Regions from separate parts of the Streptomyces sp. NPDC004542 genome, predicted to be linked through region 3. Evidence: riboswitches for the same ligand, from Rfam matches in the RefSeq annotation. Region 3 holds a riboswitch; each other region holds the start of a gene.
The links. A riboswitch is a leader RNA that binds a small molecule or an ion and turns the genes downstream of it on or off. The one in region 3 is predicted to bind S-adenosylmethionine.

Region 1 (5,508 bases), on a different contig from region 3:
GTTCTTCGACAGCTCGGTCCGGTCGACCCGGACGATCGTCTTCCGGGCCGCTCCGCCGGGCGCCGAACCGATCTCCGCCCGCAGTGCCGCCATCCGCTCTGCCACGTCCGGCCGGTGCGCCCGCTCGCGCAGGAAGTCCGCGTCCGCGCCGAGCCCGTGCACCCCGATGCGCGTGCCGGAGGGGATGCCGGGGCCGAGGACCGCGTGGCAGCAGGCGGTGAACGCGTCCGCCCAGCGCTGGGTGAGGAAGGCCGCCCGGTCCGCGCCCAGGATCCCGCCGAGCAGCTCGGCCGCGATGTCGTCGGGCAGGAGGCGGAAGTAGTCCGGCGGTGCCCACGGGGTGTGCGAGAAGTGGCCGATGCGCAGGTCGGGGCGGAGTCGGCGGAGCATCCGGGGGGCCAGGGCCAGGTGGTAGTCCTGGACGACCACGGCCGCGCCCTGCGCCGCCTCCTCGGCCAGGGCTTCGGCGAACGCCCGGTTGTAGGCCTCGTACGACGCCCACTGCCGCCGGAACTCCGCGTCGAAGACCGGCTCCAGCGGGGTCTGGTACAGCATGTGGTGGACGAACCACAGCGCCGAGTTCGCGATGCCGTTGTACGCGTCGGAGAAGACCGTCGCGTCGATGTCCAGCATCCGCACCTGCTGACCGCCGGTCTCGTCGACGGACAGCCGCCGGCCGCCGCCGGAGCGGCGCACGGCCTCCCGGTCGGCGTCGCTCAGCGCGGCGCACACCCACACCGCGTCCGTGTGCGGGCCGATGGCCGACAGCCCGGAGACCAGCCCGCCGCCGCCCCGTTTGGCGTGCAGCGAACCGTCCTGCCGGACCTCGTACGAAACCGGGCCGCGATTGGACGCGACCAGCACCTCAGCACCGTGCGTGGAAGCCATGAGTCTCAACCTAGCCCGGCCCGCAAACGCTCAAACGTACGTTCCCTCCCCCGCGCGGTGACACCGGCGGGATACGGACGGGATGCGGACGGGAATACGGGCGGGCTCAGGCCACCCGCCGTGCCGCGTACTCCGCGATCTCCACCATCGGCGGCCGTTCCTCCGTGTCCACGGAAAAGGTGCGCGGCTCGAAGCCGTCCTCGCCCCGCTCGAACTGGGTGAGGACGGGCCGGACGAGGTGACCGCGGGCCAGCCGGAGCTGGGCGGTGCGGTAGATGGCGGCGGCCATCCGGCCCAGCGCCTGCCCGTCCTGGTGGCGGTGTTTGCGCACCCCCACGTCCACCTGGGCGAGGGCGTCCAGGCCGACCAGGTGCAGCGCGTCGACCAGCATGCCGAGCTCCACGCCGTACCCGACCGGGAAGGGCAGCTGCTCCAGCAGGGAGCGGCGGGCCGCGTACTCCCCGCCGAGCGGCTGCACGAAGCCGGCCAGCTGCGGCCAGTGCATGTTCAGCAGCGGTCGCGCCATCAGCTCGGTGACCCGACCGCCCTGGCCCGCCGTGCCGCCGAGCGGACGGTCGTACATGCCCTTGACCAGGTCCACGCCCGGGTCGGTCAGCAGCGGGCCGACGATCCCCGAGACGAAGTCCGAGGAGAACTCCCTCAGGTCGGCGTCGATGAAACAGACGATGTCCCCGCTCGTGACCAGCAGCGACCGCCACAGGACCTCGCCCTTGCCGGGCAGGGCCGGTATCCGCGGCAGGACGGCGTCGCGGTGGACGACCCGGGCGCCCGCGGCGGCGGCCACCTCGGAGGTGCGGTCGGTGGACCCCGAGTCGACGACGACGATCTCGTCGACGAGCGGGGCCTGCTGCATGAGGTCGTGACGGATGATCGCGACGATGTCGCCGACCGTCCCCTCCTCGTTGAGCGCCGGCAGCACGACGCTGACCGACTGGCCCGTGCGCTGCTTGGCGGCCAGGATCTGGTGGAGGGGACGATCGGTCACGGACCAGGAGCGGGTGCCCAGCCAGCGCTCGACTTCTTCCAGCACGGTGCGCGGCTCCTCACTGTTTGTCTCGCGGTTCGGACGACTATCTCAACTGTCCCGGCCTTCGGTTACAGTCTTGAACAACGCGGATGACCATCGCATGTCCGAGGTCACCGCTGTTCACAACCGAATACCGCTCATCCAGAGGGGCAGAGGGACACGGCCCGATGAAGCCCCGGCAACCCTCCAGTCGGTTCTCGTACCGGTCGCTGTGCCAGCACAGCTGATCGTTCCGCGAGGCTCCCGGCTAGGGAAGGTGCCAAATCCGTCTCACGGCGAGATGCGTCGTGAGGAAGATGAGGAGAAAGGGCCTCGCCTCACATGGCTGTGCAGACTGTTGCAAGCACCACCGACTCCACCGTAGACCTCGGCCCCGCCGCCGCTCTGAGCTGTCGGGAGTGCGGCCACCGGGTGCCGCTCGGACCGGTCTTCGCCTGCGAGGAGTGTTTCGGCCCGCTCGAGATCGCCTACGACTTCTCGTCCTACGACACCGAGGAGCTCCGCAGGCGCATCGAGGCGGGCCCCGCGAACATCTGGCGCTACGCCCCGCTGCTGCCGGTCCCGGCCGACGTGGCGGACAAGCCGAACCTCAACCCCGGCTGGACCAAGCTCGTCAAGGCCGACAACCTGGCCCGCGAACTCGGCATCGAGCCGTCGCGCCTGTACGTGAAGGACGACTCCGGCAACCCGACGCACTCCTTCAAGGACCGGGTGGTCGCCCAGGCGCTGGAGGCGGCGCGCGCCTTCGGTTTCACCACCCTCTCCTGCTCCTCCACCGGCAACCTGGCCGGCGCGGTGGGCGCCGCCGCGGCCCGGGCGGGCTTCAGGTCCTGCATGTTCATCCCGCACGACCTGGAGCAGGGCAAGGTCGTCATGGCCGCGGTCTACGGCGGCGAGCTCGTCGGCATCGAGGGCAACTACGACGACGTGAACCGTTTCTGCTCCGAGCTGATCGGCGACCCGGCGGGCGAGGGCTGGGGCTTCGTCAACGTCAACCTGCGCCCGTACTACGCCGAGGGGTCCAAGACCCTGGCGTACGAGATCTGCGAGCAGCTCGGCTGGCGGCTGCCGGACCAGATCGTCGTGCCGATCGCCTCCGGTTCCCAGCTCACCAAGATCGACAAGGGTCTGCAGGAGCTGATCAAGCTCGGCCTGGTCGAGGACAAGCCGTACAAGATCTTCGGCGCCCAGGCCGAGGGCTGCTCGCCGGTGTCCACCGCGTTCAAGGCGGGCCACGACGTCGTGCGCCCGCAGAAGCCGAACACCATCGCCAAGTCCCTCGCCATCGGCAACCCGGCGGACGGGCCGTACGTCCTCGACATCGCGCGCCGCACGGGCGGCGCGGTGGAGGACGTGACGGACGAAGAGGTGGTGGACGCCATCAAGCTGCTGGCCCGCACGGAGGGCATCTTCGCCGAGACGGCGGGCGGGGTGACCGTCGGCGTCACCCGCAAGCTGATCAAGGACGGCCTCCTCGACCCGGCCGCGACGACCGTCGTCCTCAACACGGGCGACGGGCTGAAGACGCTGGACGCGGTGGCGGGCACCGGTCTGACCGCCACGATCCGTCCCACCCTCGATTCCTTCCGCCAGGCCGGCCTCGCCTAGGCGTCCCGCCCCGCTCACCCATCGGAGGTCACACCGCATGAGCGTCACCGTTCGTATCCCGACCATCCTGCGCACCTACACGGGCGGCCAGGCCGAGGTCCAGGCCGAGGGCGCGACCCTCGCCGACGTCATCGCCGACCTGGAGAAGAACCACACCGGCATCGCCGCCCGCGTCCTGGACGACCAGGGCAAGCTGCGTCGCTTCGTCAACGTGTACGTCAACGACGACGACGTGCGGTTCGAGCAGGGTCTGCAGACCGAGACCCCGGACGGCGCGGGCGTCTCCATCATTCCGGCCGTGGCCGGCGGCTGACCGAATGACCGAACATTACCGTCGGTAATGCGTAGCACCGAGAGTTCATCGAATTGCCCCCTCCGCGAGAGAAGCGGAGGGGGCAATTCAGTGTGGTTGAGCACGGTAGAGTTGGGGAACGCGCTCCCGGAACCCGGGGCAGGGCCCCCGGATTCGTATCGCACACCCGACAAGAAGTAGCCAAAGTGTGCGAACCTTTTGCGCCTTATGCAGCTTTTGTGGAGCCCGACTTGCCCAGAATTCAGCCGAATTTTTGGCAGATTCCCGACCGCTGCCGTCCAGATTTCTCGTCCGATTGACCTGTTGCAGACGGCAGTTGGACAGATACATTCGGCCGCGGTCGACGCGTTCCGGCGCACGCCCCCAGACCAGTTGGGGGGTGAGGTCTGACCCGGATCCGCGAAGTGTGGATCCGTGCAAGGGCCAGTAATAGGGGAGTTAGGCATGGCTCAGGGCACCGTCAAGTGGTTCAACGCGGAGAAGGGGTACGGCTTCATCGCGGTCGACGGTGGTGCGGACGTCTTCGTCCACTACAGCGCGATTCAGATGGACGGCTACCGCACCCTGGAAGAGGGTCAGCGGGTCGAGTTCGAGATCTCGCAGGGCCAGAAGGGTCCGCAGGCCGACATGGTTCGCGTCACCGCCTGAACGTTTTCACAGGGTGGAGGGCCCGCATCCGGGAGGATGCGGGCCCTTCGCCCTGCCCGGAGGGCGCCGCGCGGCCTGTTCGCGCACGGCGCAGCGCCCCGCCCGGACCCCCGTAGCCGCTTGCGCCCGCCCGTCACCCGACCGCCACCCCTCATCGAGCCCGCTTCGCGGGCGCGCCTTGCACTCAGGCATGCCGAGTGCTAATCATTGGCGTTAGCACTCTGAAGGTGAGAGTGACAGCGAAGGACCGGGTCGGTGAGGCCCGCAGGCCAAGTGGGGCAAGGAACCACGAGGTCCGCGAGCCGTCCGTCGCGGGCGCGGGCGCGGTCCGAAGGAATCACCCCCAGTCCTGGAGGGACCACTTCACATGGCCAAGATCATCGCGTTCGACGAGGAGGCGCGGCGCGGCCTCGAGCGCGGCATGAACCAGCTCGCGGACGCCGTCAAGGTGACGCTCGGCCCCAAGGGCCGCAACGTCGTCCTCGAGAAGAAGTGGGGCGCCCCCACGATCACCAACGATGGTGTGTCCATCGCCAAGGAGATCGAGCTCGAGGACCCGTACGAGAAGATCGGCGCCGAGCTGGTCAAGGAAGTCGCCAAGAAGACGGACGACGTCGCCGGTGACGGTACGACCACCGCGACCGTTCTCGCCCAGGCCCTGGTCAAGGAGGGCCTGCGCAACGTAGCCGCCGGCGCCAACCCGATGGCCCTCAAGCGCGGTATCGAGAAGGCCGTCGAGGCCGTCTCCGCCGCCCTGCTGGAGCAGGCGAAGGACGTCGAGACCAAGGAGCAGATCGCTTCCACGGCCTCCATCTCCGCCGCCGACACCCAGATCGGCGAGCTCATCGCCGAGGCCATGGACAAGGTCGGCAAGGAAGGCGTCATCACCGTCGAGGAGTCCCAGACCTTCGGTCTGGAGCTGGAGCTCACCGAGGGTATGCGCTTCGACAAGGGCTACATCTCGGCGTACTTCGCCACCGACATGGAGCGTATGGAGGCCGTC
Region 2 (5,508 bases), on a different contig from region 3:
GCGGAAGGCCCGGCGCAGTTCCTCGGCGGTGATGTCGTCGACGGGTGAGGTCAGGTCGACGCCGACGACTTCGGCGCCGAAGCGGGGGCCTGCCCTGAGGATCTCGAAACGGGCGACGGTGGTCATGGCGTTCTCCTTCTTCTGCGCCGGGTGCAGGTGTCGGTAGGGGTGCGTGGTCAGGAGGTCCTGGGCGGCCGGGGCAGCCCGAGGTGGTCGCGGAGCGTGGTGCCGGTGTCGGTGGCGGTGGGCTGGGCCGCCTGGCTGGTCTGTCCGGCGTTCGCGGGGTTGTCGGCGGTTCCGGTACCGCAGGAGGTCACGGACAGGTCGGCGAGGACCGCAGCGGCGGTGAAGCGGAGGACGGTGCTGCGGCGCATGGCGGGTCGGGCTCCCCGGGGGCGTGCGGTGGATGTCATACGGCGGTTGCTCGCAGGCCTGCGGCGAGGTCGGCGATCAGGTCGTCGACGCCTTCGATGCCGACCGACAGCCGCACCAGGCCGGGGGTAACGCCGGCCGCGGCCTGCTGAGCGGGGTCCAGCTGGGCGTGGGTGGTGGAAGCGGGGTGGATGACGAGGCTGCGCACGTCGCCGATGTTCGCGAGATGGCTGAACAGCCGGACCCCTTCGACGAAGCGTCGGCCCGCCTGCAGACCGCCGGCGAGTTCGAAGGAGAGCACCGCTCCGGCGCCGCAAGGCAGATAGCGCTTGGCCTGGGTCTGCCAGGGGCTGGAGGGCAGTGAGGCGTAGTGCACCCGCGTCACCTGGGGCTGGTCCTCCAGCCAGGTGGCGAGCGCCTGCGCGTTGGCGACGTGCCGTTCGACGCGCAGGCTCAGTGTCTCCAGGCCCTGAAGAAGCAGGAAGCTGTTGAACGGGGAGACGGCAGGGCCGAGGTCCCGTACCAGCCGGGTGCGCAGGCGCAGTGCGTAGGCGAGTCCGAGGTCCGCGAAGGAGTCCCAGAAGGACAGCCCGTTGTACGTGGGGTCCGGGCCGGTCAGTCCGGGCCAGCGGCCGGGATCCGCACCGAAGTCGAAGCGCCCGCTGTCCACGACGACCCCGCCGATGCCGGTGCCGTGGCCGGAGAGGAACTTGGTGGTGGAGTGCACGACGATGTCGGCGCCGTGTTCGAGGGGACGCAGCAGGTACGGGGTGAGCACGGTGTTGTCGACGACGAGCGGGACGCCGATCTCGTGGGCGATGCGGGCGACCGCCTCGGTGTCGAGGACGTTTCCGCGCGGATTGCCGAGCGTCTCGCCGAAGAACGCCTTGGTGGTGGGCCGTACCGCCGTGTACCAGGCGCCCAGGTCGTCCGGGTCGTCGACGAAGGTGACCTCGATGCCGAAGTCGGCGAACGTGTGCTCCAGCAGGGTGCGGGTGCCGCCGTACAGGGACGACGAGGCAACGATGTGGTCGCCCGCGCGGGCCAGGTTGAGCAGGGCGAGGCTGGTCGCGGCCTGCCCGCTGGCCACGGCGACCGCCGCCGAACCGCCCTCCAGGGCGGCGATCCACTCCTCCGCCACCACGGTGGTCGGATTCGACAATCGCGTGTAGGCGTGGGTGGCGAGGTCGGCCAGTTCGAAGGCCGCGGCGGCGTGCCCGGTGTCCCGGAAGACATAGCCGGCGGTCGGGTGGATCGGCACCGCCCGCGCCCCGGTGACCGGGTCGGGAACCGCGCCGGCGTGCACCTGCCGGGTCTCGAACGCCCAGTCGGCGGTGCTCATCGGCCGTTCTCCCTCCCCCACTCTCGGCTTCGCTCGAGCGGGGGGACCCCCACCGCCAGGACATCGGACCACCAGCGCTCAGCGACCCGCGGATGCGAGCGGAGCCAGCCGACGACCGCGTTCTCGCCGAAGGCGGCGAGCAACGGGTTGTCCGGATCGTCGGTGACGCCCCGGCTCAACGCGGCCAGTTCGGCGGGGAGTTCCAGCGGTTTGACGACCGCGTCGAGGCGCGGACCGAGGAAGAAGGGGATCGAGTAGCGGTCGACGCCCGGCTGCGGGCTGACAACTCTGTGCCGCGTGGCTTTCAGATAGCCCTGGGTGGCGATCTCCAGCATCTCCCCGATGTTGAACACGAAGGCGTCGGGCACGGGCACCGCGTCGATCCAGCCGCCGTCCTCGCGCTGCACCTGGAGTCCGCCGACGTCGTCCTGCTGGAGGAGGGCGAGGTAGCCGTAGTCCTTGTGCGCGCCCACTCCCTGGTCGGCGTCCTGCGCGAGCCGCGGCGGGTAGTGCACGATCTTCACGTGGACGGCGGCCTCGTCGTCGAACCACTGGTCGAAGTAGCCCTCGTCCTGTCCGAGCGCCGCGGCGAGGGCACGCAGCACCTCCCGGCTGACTCGCAGCGCCTCCGCCTGCCAGCGGAGCACGATGTCCTTGAGGTCCGGGAGCGCGGAGGGCCACTGGTTCGGGCCGATCAGGCGCAGGTAGTCGGGGTCGTCCGGACCGGTCTCCAACGCCGCCCGCTCCGGGCCGATGTCGATCTGCTCCCGCCAGTCGGCGCTGCCCGCCGTGTACTCGGTCCCGGTACGGGTGTAGCCGCGGAACTGGGGCGAGTTCAGATTCTCGATCTCCAGCCGCCGCTTCTCGGGCAGGGCGAAGAAGGCGCGTGCCGCGGTCAGCGCCTCGTCCCGCAGGGCTGCGGGGACACCGTGTCCGGTGACGTAGAAGAAGCCCACCTCGTGTGCCGCGGACCGGAGTTCGGCGAGAAAGGCGGCCCGGTCCGTGTCCGGGGTGCGGAAGCGAGAGATGTCGATGACGGGCAGGACCGTGAGTTGAGCCATGGGAGTTCCTTCGCGGCAACGGCAGCCGACCGGCCCTCGCAACCCGCCCTGGACAGGAACTAGTCGGAGGCAGCCGGAACGAGCAGTCAGAAAGAAGGGAACGAGGTCGCGGGCCGTGGGACGGCGGTCAGCAACAGACCTGGTCGAACTGGTCGGCGCGGCGGCTCCCCCAGAACGGGTCGAGCAGCACCGTGTGTGCCGTGCCAGAGGTCTCCATGGCCGGATGAAAGCACACCCGGGATGGATACGTCCACCATGCGTTCCGCCGGGTCCGGCCGTTCCGGGGCGGTGTTGACGCCGGTAGAGCAGCCGATCTACGGTGAGCGCGAGCTACGAGTTCCGGTGATCAAGCCCTGGCTGGCCGGACGGCAACCCTCGACGCAGTGGGGTGCCCCAGGTGAAGGCTCGGCGGATCTCTTCTTTCTGCAAGTGCGCTCACATCGGCCCCGAGGCGGGCCAGAACCCGGGAGGACGGCATGGCGAGAGCCTTGATGCTGTGCTCCCGGCTCCATGTCGATTTGCTGCTGGTGTCCAGCTGTCTGTGTACGGGCTGATTCCGCCCTCCGACGGTCGGCAGAGCCACCACCCGTCGGTGTAAACCCCCTCTTTTCCTGCCTGATCTCGCACGCCATGGCACAGCCCTGCGCCACGGCTGCCTCACGCACCCCTGACGCGGAAGCAGAGACTCCTGATGGCACTCCACAGCGGCCCGGCGCCGAGCAGACCCCTTCGCTCCGGCCTCGGCGCGGTATCCCTCGGCACAGCGTTCCTGGTGGCGCTGACCGGCTGCACCAGCAGCAAGGACGGCGGCACCGCGAGCTCCGGCTCAGCGATCACCGTCGGTACGACCGACCAGGTCACCAGCCTCGACCCGGCCGGTGCGTGGGACGCCGGCTCCGGCACCATCGAGAGCGAGGTCTACGCGACCCTGCTCAGCCAGAAGAACGGCTCAGCGGACGTCTCCCCTGAGCTGGCCAGCGGGATCAAGTTGACCGGGCCCAAGGAATACACGGTCACCCTTCAGAAGGGCCTGAAGTTCGCCAACGGCCACGAACTGACGTCCTCGGACGTCAAGTTCAGCTTCGACCGGGACCTGAAGATCGCCGACGAGAACGGCCCGTCGTCACTGCTGTACAACATCGCCTCGGTCTCCGCCCCGGACCCGACCACGGTCGTCTTCACCCTCAAGTCGGCCAATGACACGCTGTTCCCGCAGGTGCTGTCCACGGCCGCCGGCTACATCGTGGACGAGCAGGTGTTCCCCGCGGACAAGATCCTCGACGACAAGTCGATCGTCGCGGCCAAGCCGTGGAACGGGCCGTACGGCATCAAGAGCTACGACAAGAACTCGCTGGTGTCCTTCGCCTCCAACGCGGAGTACAAGGGGCAGCTGGGCACGCCGAAGACCAAGAACGTCCAGCTCAAGTACTACACGGACGCCGGCAACCTGAAGCTCGACGTCCAGCAGGGCACCGTCGACGCCGTCTACCGCACGCTCACCACCGCCGACCTGGACGACCTCGGCAAGCAGAAGAGCGTCAAGGTCCACACCGGCTCCGGCAACGGCATCCGCTACATCGTCTTCGACCTCGCCACCCAGCCGTACGGCACCAAGACGAAGAACGCCGACGGGAAGAAGGCCCTCGCCGTCCGGCAGGCGGTCGCGGACTCGGTCGACCGGTCCCAACTCGCCCAGCAGGTCTACAAGAACACCTACCAGCCGCTCTACAGCTCCGTCCCGGACGGCCTGACCGGCGCCACCCCCTCCTTCAAGTCGCTCTACGGCGACAAGAAGGGCGGCCCCGACAAGGCCGCCGCGGCAGCCCGGCTGAAGGCCGCGAAGGTGAGCACCCCGGTCACGCTCAACCTCCAGTACAACAGCGACCACTACGGCTCGTCCTCGGCCGACGAGTACGCGCTGATCAAGTCCCAGCTGGAGGCCACCGGGATGTTCAAGGTGAACCTGCAGTCCACCGAGTGGAGCCAGTACGGCAAGGACCGCGTCAAGCACCTCTACCCGCTTTATCAGCTCGGCTGGTACGCCGACTACCTCGACGCCGACAACTACCTCTCGCCCTTCTACTCGGCCAACAGCTGGGTCGCCAACGGCTACGACGACCCCGCCGTGCGCACGCTGATCAAGAAGGAGGAGACCGAGACGGACGCCGCGAAGCGGACCGGGCTGCTGAAGCAGGCGCAGGACAGGGCCGCCGCGCAGGTGCCGCTGCTGCCGCTGCTCCAGGGCTCCACCGCCATCGTCACCCGCAGCGACGTCAGCGGTGTGCCGGCCGAACTGGATGCGACGTACCAGTTCCGCTGGGCGGGGCTCTCGAAGAAGTGAGCGCTCTGACTCGGGAGACCCCCGGCGCCGTCGGCACCCCGGCCGACGGCGCCGCCGGGATCGGATTCGCCCGCTACCTGGTGGTCCGTTTCCTCCTCATCATCCCCACCGTGCTGATCCTGGTCAGCCTGGTCTTCTTCCTGATGCGGCTGACGGGCGACCCGATCAGCGCCGCCTTCGGCGACCGCCTCACCCCGGACCAGCTCCAGGCCAAGCTCCACCAGGCGGGCTACGACCGGCCGTTGCTCACCCAGTACCTGGACTACCTGCGTTCGCTGGCCACCGGCGACTTCGGCCGCACGGTCACCGACAACCAGCCGGTGACGCACGTGCTCGGCACCTACGGCGCCGCGACCGTCGAACTCGCCTGCTACGCCCTGCTGGTCGCCCTG
Region 3 (5,508 bases):
GTGAAGCGATTCGGCTTCCCTCTTGGCCGCGTCCAGCTCGACGCGCAGCCGTTCGGTTTCGGCCCGGGTCTGCTCACGGGCCCGCTCGAGCTCCTCGCGGAGCCGCTCCAGCTCGGCGCGGCTCTCCTCGTCGGCACGCTCGGCGTCCGCCCGCTGGGCCTCCTCGCCGGCCGCGGTCACCAGCTTCACCCAGCCGGCGGGGCGCAGTACATAGGCCGCGGCCGCCACATCGAGCGGGTCCGCGGCCGGGGGCGGGGAACCTGAGTCGAGGGCGCCGGTGAGTTCCGGCTGGGCCTCTCTGAGCTTCTCGCCGATGCGCTGGCGGAACAGCGGATCGGTCTCCAGGGCCGAGGCCATCGCGTTGCCCGCGAACTTGGCGCGACGGTTGGGGGCGAAACGGGCGTACTGTCTGAGCTGCGCAGGCAGTTCGGCCACCGTCAGCCCGCCGAAGCCGTCCGAGACGATCTGCACGACCCGCCGTCGCACGCCGTCGGGCAGCGGACGGTCAAGCACCTCGGCGGTGCCGTCGCCCGGCCCCTCGCCCGTGGTCTCCACCATCCGTCACACCCCACTACATGCGCGACCGCTCCGTCTCAGGAGTCGGCGCCCGGCCTGTCCACGAGTTCCACCTGGTCCACCGCGTTGCACCAGCGGCAGCGCACCGACTCGATGGTCTCACTGACCACCTCGCGCTCCTCGACCCTGGGCTCACCGGCGAGGTCGAGGTGGACGTACTCGACGACCTTCGACGAGCGGGTCACGTCGAAGCGGGTGAGGTTGCCGCAGAGCGTGCAGCGCCACCGGGTCTGGGCGGTCGGCAGGGGAACCGGCATCGTGACTGTTCGCTTCCTTCTAGTGTCCGTGACGCGTGCTCTCCGCGACGCGTGTGGCTCGTAACCCTACGGCCTGGCGGTCCTTCGCCGCCCGTCCGTCCACGGCGGCGAGGCGGTCTGTTCGCTTGCGTCCGGTTACGTCATGATCTGTGTCCGTGACCAGCAACTGGAGCGCGGTGGCCGCCGGGGCCCTCGAGCGGGTCCGGCGCTCGCCGGCGCCGATGACGTACGCCCTGATCGGCCTGTGCTGCCTGCTCTTCCTGCTCGGGCCGGCGGCCGGGCTGAACCCGGCGTACGGCTCCGGAAACGCGCTGCTCGCCGCCCAGCGGGCCTACTTCCGGCACTGGGGCGTCATCCCCGCCGAGCTCTTCGACGGCCCGGCCCGGGCGGTCCTCACCCCGGCAACGGCACTGTTCGTGCACGGCAGCTGGGTGCATCTGCTGGGCAACATGCTCTTCCTCTACGTCTTCGGGGCGATGACCGAGGAACGGATGGGCCGCGTGCGGTTCACCCTCTTCTACATCGGCTGCGGCTACCTGGCGCTCCTCGGCTACGCCGCCGCCAACGCCACCTCCGAGCAGTCCCTGGTCGGGGCCTCGGGGGCGATCTCGGCGGTCCTCGGCGCGTTCCTGTACCTGTTCCCCGCCGCTCGTGTGACCAGTCTCCTCCCCTTTCTGTTCTTTCTCCCCCTGCGCTTTCCCGCCTGGGTCGTCCTGCCCTTCTGGGCGGCCCTGCAGTGGCTGGCGGCGCGCCGCGCGCCCCAGGGCCCCGGCGTGGCCTACCTGGCCCACCTGGTGGGCTTCGGGCTGGGCTTCGTCCTCGCGTGGGTGCTGTTCGGGCGGGCCACTAGAGTTGAGCCCGCCCCAGCTCCGGCCCCCGAGGGAGAGAACCAGCCGTGATCACCGCGATCGTGCTCATCAAGACCAGCGTGGACCGGATCCCCGAGATCGCGGAGCAGATCGCCGCGCTGGACACCGTCAGCGAGGTCTTCTCGGTCACCGGCACCTACGACCTGATCGCCATGGTCCGGGTCCGGCAGCACGAGGACCTGGCGGACGTCATCCCCGGCCGGATCAGCAAGATCCCCGGCGTGGAGGCCACCGACACGCACGTGGCGTTCCGCACCTACTCCCAGCACGACCTCGAGGCGGCCTTCGCGATCGGGCTGGACAACTAGGCCCGGCGGACCGGCCCCGGGAGGGACGGTGCCGCCGGACGCCGCCGCCCAGGGCCGGGTCGTACGCCCACGCCGTGGCGCCGTGGGCGGCCCGCCTGCGGGGGGAGAGGAGGGGGCTCCCCGATGCCGCCCGCCTCGGCGCCGGCCCAGGACGACCTCGCACGGGCCGATCACGGGGGCCGCGGTGCTCAGACGGCCGGGACGCAGCGGCCGTTCTCGGTGCGGTAGTCCCACTTCGCGCCGTCCCGCACGAGCTCCCGCACGGCGTCCACGAACCGCTCCACGTGCTCGTCCGGCGTGCCCGCGCCGAAGCTGACGCGGACGGCGTTGAGGGACTTCTCGCCCGGCGCGGCCTCGGGCGCGCCGCATTCGCCCTGGGTCTGCGGGTCGCTGCCGAGCAGGGTGCGCAGCAGGGGGTGGGCGCAGAACAGGCCGTCGCGGACGCCGATGCCGTACTCGGCGGAGAGGGCGGCGGCGAAGTGCGAGCTGTTCCAGCCCTCGACCACGAAGGAGAGGACGCCGACGCGCGGGGCGTCGTCGCCGAAGAGGGAGAGCACCCGGACCTCGGGGACCTCGGCGAGGCCCTCACGGACCCTGGCGATCAGCTGCTGCTCGCGGGCGACCAGGGCGTCGAAGCCCGCCTCGTCGAGCGCCTTGCACGCCGAGGCGATGGCGTAGGCGCCGATGACGTTCGGGGAGCCGGCCTCGTGGCGGGCGGCGGTGTCGTGCCACTCCACGTCCACTCCCCCGTCCGTGCGCCGGGCGACCTTGCGGCTGGCGCCGCCGCCCGCGAGGTACGGCTCGGCCGCGCGCAGCCAGTCCGCGCGCCCGGCCAGCACGCCGGAGCCGAACGGGGCGTACAGCTTGTGCCCGGAGAAGGCGACCCAGTCGACGTCGAGGTCCCGGACGGACACCGGGTGGTGCGGGGCCAGCTGGGCGGCGTCCAGGACGATCCGGGCGCCGTGCGCGTGGGCGGCGGCGGCGAGTTCCCGGACCGGCCACAGCTCGCCGGTGACGTTCGAGGCGCCGGTGACGCACACCAGGGCCGGGCCGTAGGGGTCGCGGTCGGCGAGGGCCCGCTCCAGCGTCTCGACGGCCTGCCGGGGGGTGCGCGGGGCGTCGAGGTAGCTGACCCGCGCGTCCTGCCAGGGCAGCAGCGAGGCGTGGTGCTCGGTCTCGAAGACGAACACCTGGCAGTCGGCGGGGAGCGCGCGGGCGAGCAGGTTCAGGGAGTCCGTGGTGGACCGGGTGAAGACCACCTGGTCGTCCTCCCGGCAGCCGAGGAACGCGGCGACGGTCTTCCGGGCGTTCTCGAAGAGGTCGGTGGACAGCTGGGAGAGGTAACCGGCACCCCGGTGCACGCTGCCGTAGTACGGGGCGTACGCGGCCACGTCGTCCCAGACCCGCTGGAGCGCGGGGGCGCTGGCCGCGTAGTCGAGCGCGGCGTAGGTGACCTCGCCACCGGTGACGAGCGGCACGGTGACGTCCCGGCCGAGGACGGGCAGCGGGGCGAGGACGGACTGGTCGGCGGCGACGGCGGAGACGGACATGGGTGTACTCCCGTGGAGGCAGGCGGAACTCACCGGGCGAGCGGACGGCGCTCGAGCTCGGACGAGGTGAAAAAGGGGGATGCGGAGGCGGGGCTCTGCGCCCTAACGCATTCGCTTGCTCACGGAAGGCTCCTCGACGACCAGGACCCCTGGCGTGCGAGGGGTCCGCGCTTGCCACAGACCTCGCTGCCTGCGGCCCGGTCTTCACCCGGGGCACCCCGCCACGGACGGAGGGTTGCCGGACAGTCGGCCGGGGCCGTATGACTGTCACTCATGACCTGGCAGTGAACCTACGCGAACCGATCACCGGACCGCAACCCGTGTCCGGATCGCGGGACGCCCTTCTCGCGGCACGGTCAGCGGACGACGTGGTGCCGGCGCCGGGACCAACGCGCGCCGAACAGCACCAGGTCGGCCACGAAGACCACCACGCCGATGACCAGGAGGTAGAAGAGCCCGTGCGCCGCCACCCCGATGAGGCCCAGGATGACCGCCACGAGGATGAGGAACAGGAAGAGTGCCATCGGTGACCACGTCCTCGGTCCGGGCCGGTCAGCAGCGTCAGTGGCGTCAGCCGCGCGCGAGGCGGCGTCCGCGTTCGGCACCGGCCTCGTAGGGCCTGTCGTAGTGCTCGAAGATCTCGTGTTCCCGCTCGGCCGGCAGAACGTCGTCCATCCCCATGGAGGGCGCCTTGCGCACCTGCCCGCGCGGATGGGCCACCTTCACATAACCGGGTCCCAGGGTCGCCTCGTCGAGGGGGACGAAGACGAGCCGGTGCCGGGTCGGCAGCCCGGTGCGGACGGTCGCCATGGCGGGCGTGTCGGTGGTGGTGTCCACGTAGACCGCTTCGAGGGCCCCGATCTTGCGGCCCCTGGGATCGATCACGTCGCGGTTGCGCCACTCACGGACGTCAGCTGAGTGGATCATGTCTCGCTCCTCGGGCCCGCCCTCCCGGACACCGCACACCCTGGAGCGGAGCGGCCGCGGGAGGGCTACCACGCTTTTCACTGTACTCCCGCGGCCGCCCGGCGCTACGCGTTGCTCGCGGCCACCCAGCGCTCCAGGACCCGCTTCGCCGCCCCCGAGTCGATCGACCTGGCCGCCTTGCGCATCCCGGCGCGGATCTGCGCGGCCAGCGGCTCCTCCGTCGGGTCCAGGGCCACCAGGGCCGCCGCCGAGTTCAGCAGGACGGCGTCGCGCACGGGGCCCGGCTCGCCGTCGAGGAGCCGGAGGGCGACCTCGGCGTTGTACGACGGGTCACCGCCGCGCAGGGCCTCCACCGGCACCAGCTCGATGCCGACGTCGCGCGGGTCGAAGCTCTCCTCGGTGACCTTGCCGTCGCGCACGACCCAGACGCGTGAGGTGGCGGTCGTGGTCAACTCGTCGAGGCCGTCGTCGCCGCGGAAGACCAGGGAGGAGTTGCCGCGCTCCGCCAGGACACCCGCGATCATCGGCGCCAGGCGGGGGTCCGCGACGCCGACCGCCTGCGCCTTCACCTTCGCCGGGTTGGTCAGCGGCCCGAGCGCGTTGAAGACCGTCCTGATGCCCAGCTGGCCGCGCGCGGCGGCCACGTGGCGCAGCGCCGGGTGGAACTTCACCGCGAAGCAGAAGGTGATGCCCGCCTCCTCCGCGACCTCGGCCACCCGCCCGGGCGTCAGGTTCAGGTTGACGCCCAGCTTCTCCAGGACGTCCGAGGAGCCGGACGCCGAGGAGGCCGCCCGGTTGCCGTGCTTGACGACCTTCGCGCCCGTGCCGGCCACCACGAGCGCCGACATGGTGGAGATGTTCACCGTCCTCGCGCCGTCGCCGCCCGTGCCCACGATGTCGACCGTGCGGCCGGACACCTCGATCACGTTGGCGTGCTCGTACATCGCCCGGACCACGCCGGTGATCTCCTCGACGGTCTCGCCCTTGGCGCGCAGCGCCACCACGAAACCGGCGATCTGCG
Region 4 (5,508 bases), on a different contig from region 3:
TGGCCCTGCGGCGGGCGCGGGGTGACGGAGGGGCCCTTGACGCTGAAGTGCCGGCCCTCGAAGTCGATGTAGTGCAGCTTCTCCCGGTCGATGAAGCGGCCGGTGGCCACGTCCCGGATCTCCGCGTCGTCCTCCCAGCTGTCCCACAGCCGGCGCACGACCTCGACGTAGTCGGCGGCCTCGTCGAAGTGCTCGGTGAGCCGCTGCTGCCCGGCGGGGGTCTGCGACTCCTCCAGGCTGATCGGCGGGAAGGTGCGCCGGCCGAAGTGGTCGGCGTCGTGCGGGCGGGCGCTGATCTGCACCCGCAGGCCCGCGCGGCCGGAGCTCACGTAGTCGAGGGTGGCGATCGCCTTGGAGATGTGGAACGGCTCCGTGTGGGTGGTGATCACGGTCGGGAGCAGGCCGATGTGCCGGGTCAGGGGCGCGATGCGGGACGCGGTCAGGACGGCGTCCAGGCGGCCGCGGACCTGGTCGGTGCGGCCGTCCGGCTCGCCGTAGTGCGAGGACTGAAGGCCGAGCCCGTCCTCGAAGGTGACGAAGTCGAGCAGGCCGCGCTCGGCCTCGGCGACCAGGTCGGCCCAGTATTCGGCGGTGAACAGGTCCCCGGGGCGGGCGACTTGCTCGCGCCAGGAGGCGCGGTGCCAGCCGGTGCCGTTGAGGGCGACGGCGAGGTGCAGAGGGGAAGCGGGAGTTGAGGACACGAGGGTGCCTTCCTGGAGGTCCGTACGAGATCGCCGGCCCTCGGACATGGGGCGAACGGCGGCTGAAAAACGGGGTCAGGAACAACAGAGGGCGCCGGCCACGCGCTGAAGGTCGATATGGGGCCGGCTGTGGAGGCGGACGGCACGGGGTACACGTGTCACGCGGCCCACCTCCGAGTCATCGCCTTCGACAAGGACAACGGCACGACTATGCCGTTTCTTCCAGGACGGCGGCTTCGGTCTGCCGTACAAGTGAGAAGACCGTACGGCGGCGCAGGGTGAAGCCGATCGACTCGTACAGCCGGATCGCGTTCGCGTTGTCGGCCCTGGCGTGCAGGAAGGGCTGCTCGCCGCGCTCCTTGATGCCGGCCGCGACGGCGCGGACGAGGCGGGTGGCCAGACCCCGGCCGCGATACGCCGGGTCGGTGCACACGGCGCTGATCTCGGTCCAGCCGGGTGGATGGAGGCGTTTGCGGACAATTTCGCCCGCTTCGTGCGGCACGGCGCGATCGACGGCTTCAACGTCAGCCGTACCTCATCCCCGACGGCCTCGACGACATCGTCGACCTGCTCGTCCCGGAACTGCAGGAACGCGGGATCTACCCCACCGAGTACATCGGTACGACGCTCCGCGACCACCTCGGTCTGCGCGAACCCCTCACGCACCGGTCCGCGCGGGACCGACGGCAGGCTGGCTGAGCACCGGGATGGCCCTTCCACTCAGGACTGAGTACACATGACTGACAAGAAGCTGTCACACACGGACCGGAATGCGGGTTCGACAGACGCCCGTTCTGACTGACATGACTGTTGGAGTAGCGCTCAACGCGTCCGACGCGCCGAACCAGGTCGACGCCACCGTGCAACTGGCCCAGGAGGCCGCGGGCGCCGGTCTGCGGTCGGCCTGGTTCGGGCAGACCTTCGGCGCGGACTCACCCCAGCTCGCGGCGATCGTCGGACGCGAGGTGCCAGGACTGCGGGTCGGCACCTCCGCGATCCCCGTCGTCGGCCGCCACCCGCTGCTGGTCTCCAGCCAGGCCCAGACCGCCCAGGCCGCGACCCACGGCCGCTACCACCTAGGCCTGGCCCTGGGCACAAAACTGCTGAAGGAGACCGGCTTCGGCCTCCCCTTCGAACGCCCCATCGCCCGGCTGCGTGAATTCCTCACCGCCCTGCGGCAGTTGATCGAGACCGGCACGGCCGACTTCCACGGCGCACTGCTCACCGCGACCACCCCGGTCCCGGCGCGGGTACCGGGTGCCGAGAGCGGTGTCCCCCTGCTGGTCGCCGCGATGGGGCCGCAGGCGCTGCGGGTCAGCGGTGAGCTGGCGGACAGGATCCTGCCCTACCTGGCGGGACCGCGCGCCCTGGAGGAACACATCGTGCCCGCCCTGACCGCCGCGGCCGAGGCCGCCGGTCGTCCCGCGCCCAGGATCGTGGCCCTGGTGCCCGGCGTGTTCACCGACGACGTGGAGGCGGTGCGGGCCAAGGCCACCGAGAACCTCGCGTTCTACGAACAGATCCCGTCCTACGCGCGGGTCATCGAACTCTCCGGCGGCCGGCGAGCTGCCGACCTGGCCGTGATCGACGACGAGAAGACCGTCGGAGCCGAGATACGCCGTTACCGCGATGCCGGCGCCACCGAGGTCGTGTTCTCGGGCACCGAGATCGCGGGAGAAGCCGACCGCCGACGCACCTGGCCGCTCCTCGGCGAACTGGCCCGCTGAGCACGCCGGTCGGACCGACGGCCCGACCGGCCCCCCTGCACCCCCGTGACGAAGGAGAACCCATGACCACCGAGGCCACCACGACCGACTTCCGTGCCTTCACCGAGAACTGGCTGGAGTGGTACCGCGCCCAAGAGGCCAGGCTCGCCGGCCCGCACGGGTTCCTGGCGATCACCGGCCTGCACTGGCTCGACGACCGGCCCCAGCGCTTCCCGGACGCGCCCGGTGCGTGGCGTACAGGCCCCGACGGGGTCGTCGTAAACCTCGACGACGGCGAGGAGCTGGTCGTCGACGGAACGCCGGTCCACGGTGAACACCACTTCGGCGTGCTTCCCGAACGCGGCGGTGTCGACGCGGTCTGGGGAGACGCCGTCATCGAGGTCGCCAAGCGCGGCGGCAACGACATCGTGCGCCCCCGGCACCCGGACGCGCCGCTGCGCACGGCCTTCACCGGAACGCCCGCCTACGCCCCCGACCCGCGCTGGGCCGTGACGGGCCGCTACATCCCCTTCGACACGCCACGGCCGACCACCGTGGGCGCCGCGGTCGAGGGCCTTGAGCATGTGTACGACGCTCCGGGCAGGGTCGAGTTCGAGCTGGACGGGCAGCAGCTGTCGCTGACCGCGTTCCCCGGCCCTGGTGCGGGCCGGCTGATGGTGCTGTTCACCGACGCGACCTCCGGGGTCACCACCTACGCCGCCAACCGGGCCCTCGCCCTGGAGCCGCCCGCCGCCGACGGCAAGGTCGTCCTGGACTTCAACCGCGCCACCAACCTGCCGTGCGCCTACACGGACCTGGCCACCTGCCCGCTGCCCCCGGCCGAGAACCGGCTGCCGGTGGCGATCGAGGCCGGCCAGAAGATCCCCCGCGAGCGCGGCGGTTCCTGAGCCGGACCCGGTGCCGGCCCGACTGCCCCTGCAGCGCGTCGCTTTGCGGCATTGACGTACGACAAGAGCCCTCCGTACGATCACGAACGGCATTGAGTGTCAGCGTCAAGCCCTGGCTCGCTGACCGGCAACCCTACCGCGCGGTGGGGTGCTCCAGGTGAAAGCCCGGCGGGATCACCGAGGATCCCCGCAAGCGCGTGGCCCCGTGACCGGGGCCGGAAATGTGGAGGACCGGCATGCGGCACGGTGGTGACCTCAGCGCCCGCTTCGCCGGCGCCACCGTGTTCTCCCGGCTCTCGCGTCGGCGCCACATCGACCTCAAGCGCTCGACCAGCTGCCTCTGTCAGGCCTGACGGCCCCTTCCGCCGCCGGTCGTAGTCCGGCACGCACCGGCCGTCACCGCACCGCCTGCGGCTGACCCCCGCTCCGCCCTGATCCCTGTCTGCACAGCGCTTCCCCGCCACCGGTCTTGTACCGGCGGGGGCCGCACGCCCATGCACGTTCGTGCCTTGTACGGCGCCTTCTTGCCTGGTGACACGAGTAGGAGAACCCTCCGTGAACGCGCTTCCGGCTTTCAGAGCCCCCCGCTGGGCGCCCCTCGCCGCCCTGCTGACCACCAGTGTTCTGCTGACCGCCTGCGGTTCGGGCGACGACTCCAGTAGCGGAAGCAGCCGGCCGAAGTCCGGTGGCACCCTGACCTTCGCGGTGGGTTCCGACGCCGGCTGCGTGGATCCACAGCAGGTCGGCAGCAACGAGAGCATCTACTCGGTGCGCCAGACCGTGGACTCCCTGACCGACCAGGACCCCAGGACCGGCAAGATCGTGCCGTGGCTCGCCAAGAGCTGGGACATCAACGCCGACGCCACGGAGTTCACCTTCCATCTGCGCTCGGGCGTCACCTTCAGCGACGGCTCCCGGCTGACCGCGCAGGTGGTCAAGGACAACTTCGACGCGGTGCCGAAGCTCGGCGCCCTCGGGGTCCTCGCCCAGGGCTATCTCAGCGGCGTCAAGAGCACCACCGCAGTGGACCCGCTCACCGTCAAGGTGACCTTCAAGGAGCCCAACGCCCAGTTCATTCAGGCGACTTCGACCCACTCGTTGGGCATCGAGTCGTCGGCGAGCGTGAAGAAGACCCCGCAGCAGAAGTGCAGCGACGGTGTGATCGGGTCGGGGCCGTTCGTGCTCAAGCAGTACGTCCAGAACCAGTCGATCACTCTGGCCAGGCGCACCGGCTACGACTGGGGCTCCTCGCTGTGGTCCAAGCAGGGCGAGGCCTACCTGGACAAGCTGATCTTCAAGGTCGTCCCCGAGGCGGGGGTGCGGGCCGGCAGCCTCCAGTCCGGGCAGGTGGACGCGATCAGCAGCGTCGGCAAGGCCAACGAGGCGGCGCTCGGGGGCGGTCAGGTCACCTTGCTGCGCCGGGCCAACCCCGGCGTGGTCTTCGGGCTCGGCGTCAACAACTCGCGGCCGCTGCTGAAGGACGTGAAGGTGCGTCAGGCGATCCTGGCGGCCATCGACCGCAAGCAGATCACCGACACCGTGTTCCCGACCGGCACCCAGCCGGCGACCAGCGTCCTGGCGCACACCACGCCCGACTACACCGACCTCTCCTCGGGCCTCGCCTTCGACGCGGCCAAGGCGAAGTCCGCGCTGGAAGCGGCCGGTTGGAAAGCCGGCAGTGACGGCATACGCGCCAAGGACGGCAAGAAGCTGAGCCTGACCATCAGCTGGTTCCCCAACGCTGCCACCAACCAGCCCGCACTGGAGCTGGTCCAGCAGCAGCTGAAGGCCGTCGGGATCGACGTGGTACTCAAGCAGGGTCAGGTCAGTCAGTTCGCCACCACGCTCCAGGGCGGTGACTTCGACCTGGTGTGGAGCAACGTGACCCGCTCCGACCCGGACATCCTGCGTACCTCCTTCTCCACCCAGCTGGCCAACTTCTACCGCCTGCCCGCCACTTCCCTGGACGCGGCGCTGTCCGGCCAGGCCGCGACCACGGACACCGCCAAGCGCGAGCAGCTGGTGGACGAGGCGCAGAAGCTGATCGTGCAGAACGCGTACAACGTTCCGGTGGTGGAACTCCAGACCCAGCTGGCCGTGTCGAAGAAGGTGCACAGCCTCGACTTCGACTCGGGCAGCCGCATCCAGTTGCACGACACCTGGATCGGCTAGCGCATGCGCCGCTATGTGATC

Region 1: it holds a riboswitch for S-adenosylmethionine, as region 3 does, so the genes downstream of both, thrC (threonine synthase) here and ABZX30_RS18870 (aminotransferase class V-fold PLP-dependent enzyme) in region 3, are expected to answer to the same signal.
Region 2: it holds a riboswitch for S-adenosylmethionine, as region 3 does, so the genes downstream of both, ABZX30_RS10975 (ABC transporter substrate-binding protein) here and ABZX30_RS18870 (aminotransferase class V-fold PLP-dependent enzyme) in region 3, are expected to answer to the same signal.
Region 4: it holds a riboswitch for S-adenosylmethionine, as region 3 does, so the genes downstream of both, ABZX30_RS28640 (putative leader peptide) here and ABZX30_RS18870 (aminotransferase class V-fold PLP-dependent enzyme) in region 3, are expected to answer to the same signal.

Annotation. Positions count from the first base shown of each region.
Region 1 is NZ_JBEXLP010000002.1:140,594-146,101, reverse strand. It holds gene ABZX30_RS02185 (trehalose-6-phosphate synthase) at 1-888, opposite strand, end outside; gene ABZX30_RS02180 (glucosyl-3-phosphoglycerate synthase) at 995-1,939, opposite strand; SAM riboswitch class I at 2,071-2,239, shown strand; gene thrC (threonine synthase) at 2,258-3,544, shown strand; gene ABZX30_RS02170 (ubiquitin-like small modifier protein 1) at 3,582-3,857, shown strand; gene ABZX30_RS02165 (cold-shock protein) at 4,302-4,505, shown strand; gene groL (chaperonin GroEL) at 4,873-5,508, shown strand, end outside.
Region 2 is NZ_JBEXLP010000013.1:111,819-117,326, reverse strand. It holds gene ABZX30_RS10995 (TauD/TfdA family dioxygenase) at 1-126, opposite strand, end outside; gene ABZX30_RS10990 (hypothetical protein) at 177-374, opposite strand; gene ABZX30_RS10985 (PLP-dependent transferase) at 410-1,714, opposite strand; gene ABZX30_RS10980 (2-oxoglutarate and iron-dependent oxygenase domain-containing protein) at 1,711-2,775, opposite strand; SAM riboswitch class IV at 3,104-3,213, shown strand; gene ABZX30_RS10975 (ABC transporter substrate-binding protein) at 3,467-5,116, shown strand; gene ABZX30_RS10970 (ABC transporter permease) at 5,113-5,508, shown strand, end outside.
Region 3 is NZ_JBEXLP010000031.1:30,992-36,499, reverse strand. It holds gene ABZX30_RS18890 (NYN domain-containing protein) at 1-558, opposite strand, end outside; gene ABZX30_RS18885 (hypothetical protein) at 594-833, opposite strand; gene ABZX30_RS18880 (rhomboid family intramembrane serine protease) at 989-1,732, shown strand; gene ABZX30_RS18875 (Lrp/AsnC ligand binding domain-containing protein) at 1,729-2,010, shown strand; gene ABZX30_RS18870 (aminotransferase class V-fold PLP-dependent enzyme) at 2,199-3,560, opposite strand; SAM riboswitch class IV at 3,723-3,839, opposite strand; gene ABZX30_RS18865 (hypothetical protein) at 3,917-4,084, opposite strand; gene ABZX30_RS18860 (PRC-barrel domain-containing protein) at 4,131-4,487, opposite strand; gene trpD (anthranilate phosphoribosyltransferase) at 4,592-5,508, opposite strand, start outside.
Region 4 is NZ_JBEXLP010000070.1:21,398-26,905, reverse strand. It holds gene ABZX30_RS28670 (LLM class flavin-dependent oxidoreductase) at 1-701, opposite strand, end outside; gene ABZX30_RS28665 (putative leader peptide) at 777-863, opposite strand; partial or broken gene ABZX30_RS28660 (GNAT family N-acetyltransferase) at 910-1,173, opposite strand; partial or broken gene ABZX30_RS28655 (F420-dependent methylene-tetrahydromethanopterin reductase) at 1,174-1,400, shown strand; gene ABZX30_RS28650 (LLM class F420-dependent oxidoreductase) at 1,505-2,428, shown strand; gene ABZX30_RS28645 (DUF1684 domain-containing protein) at 2,491-3,315, shown strand; SAM riboswitch class IV at 3,404-3,517, shown strand; gene ABZX30_RS28640 (putative leader peptide) at 3,552-3,668, shown strand; gene ABZX30_RS28635 (ABC transporter substrate-binding protein) at 3,871-5,487, shown strand; gene ABZX30_RS28630 (ABC transporter permease) at 5,491-5,508, shown strand, end outside.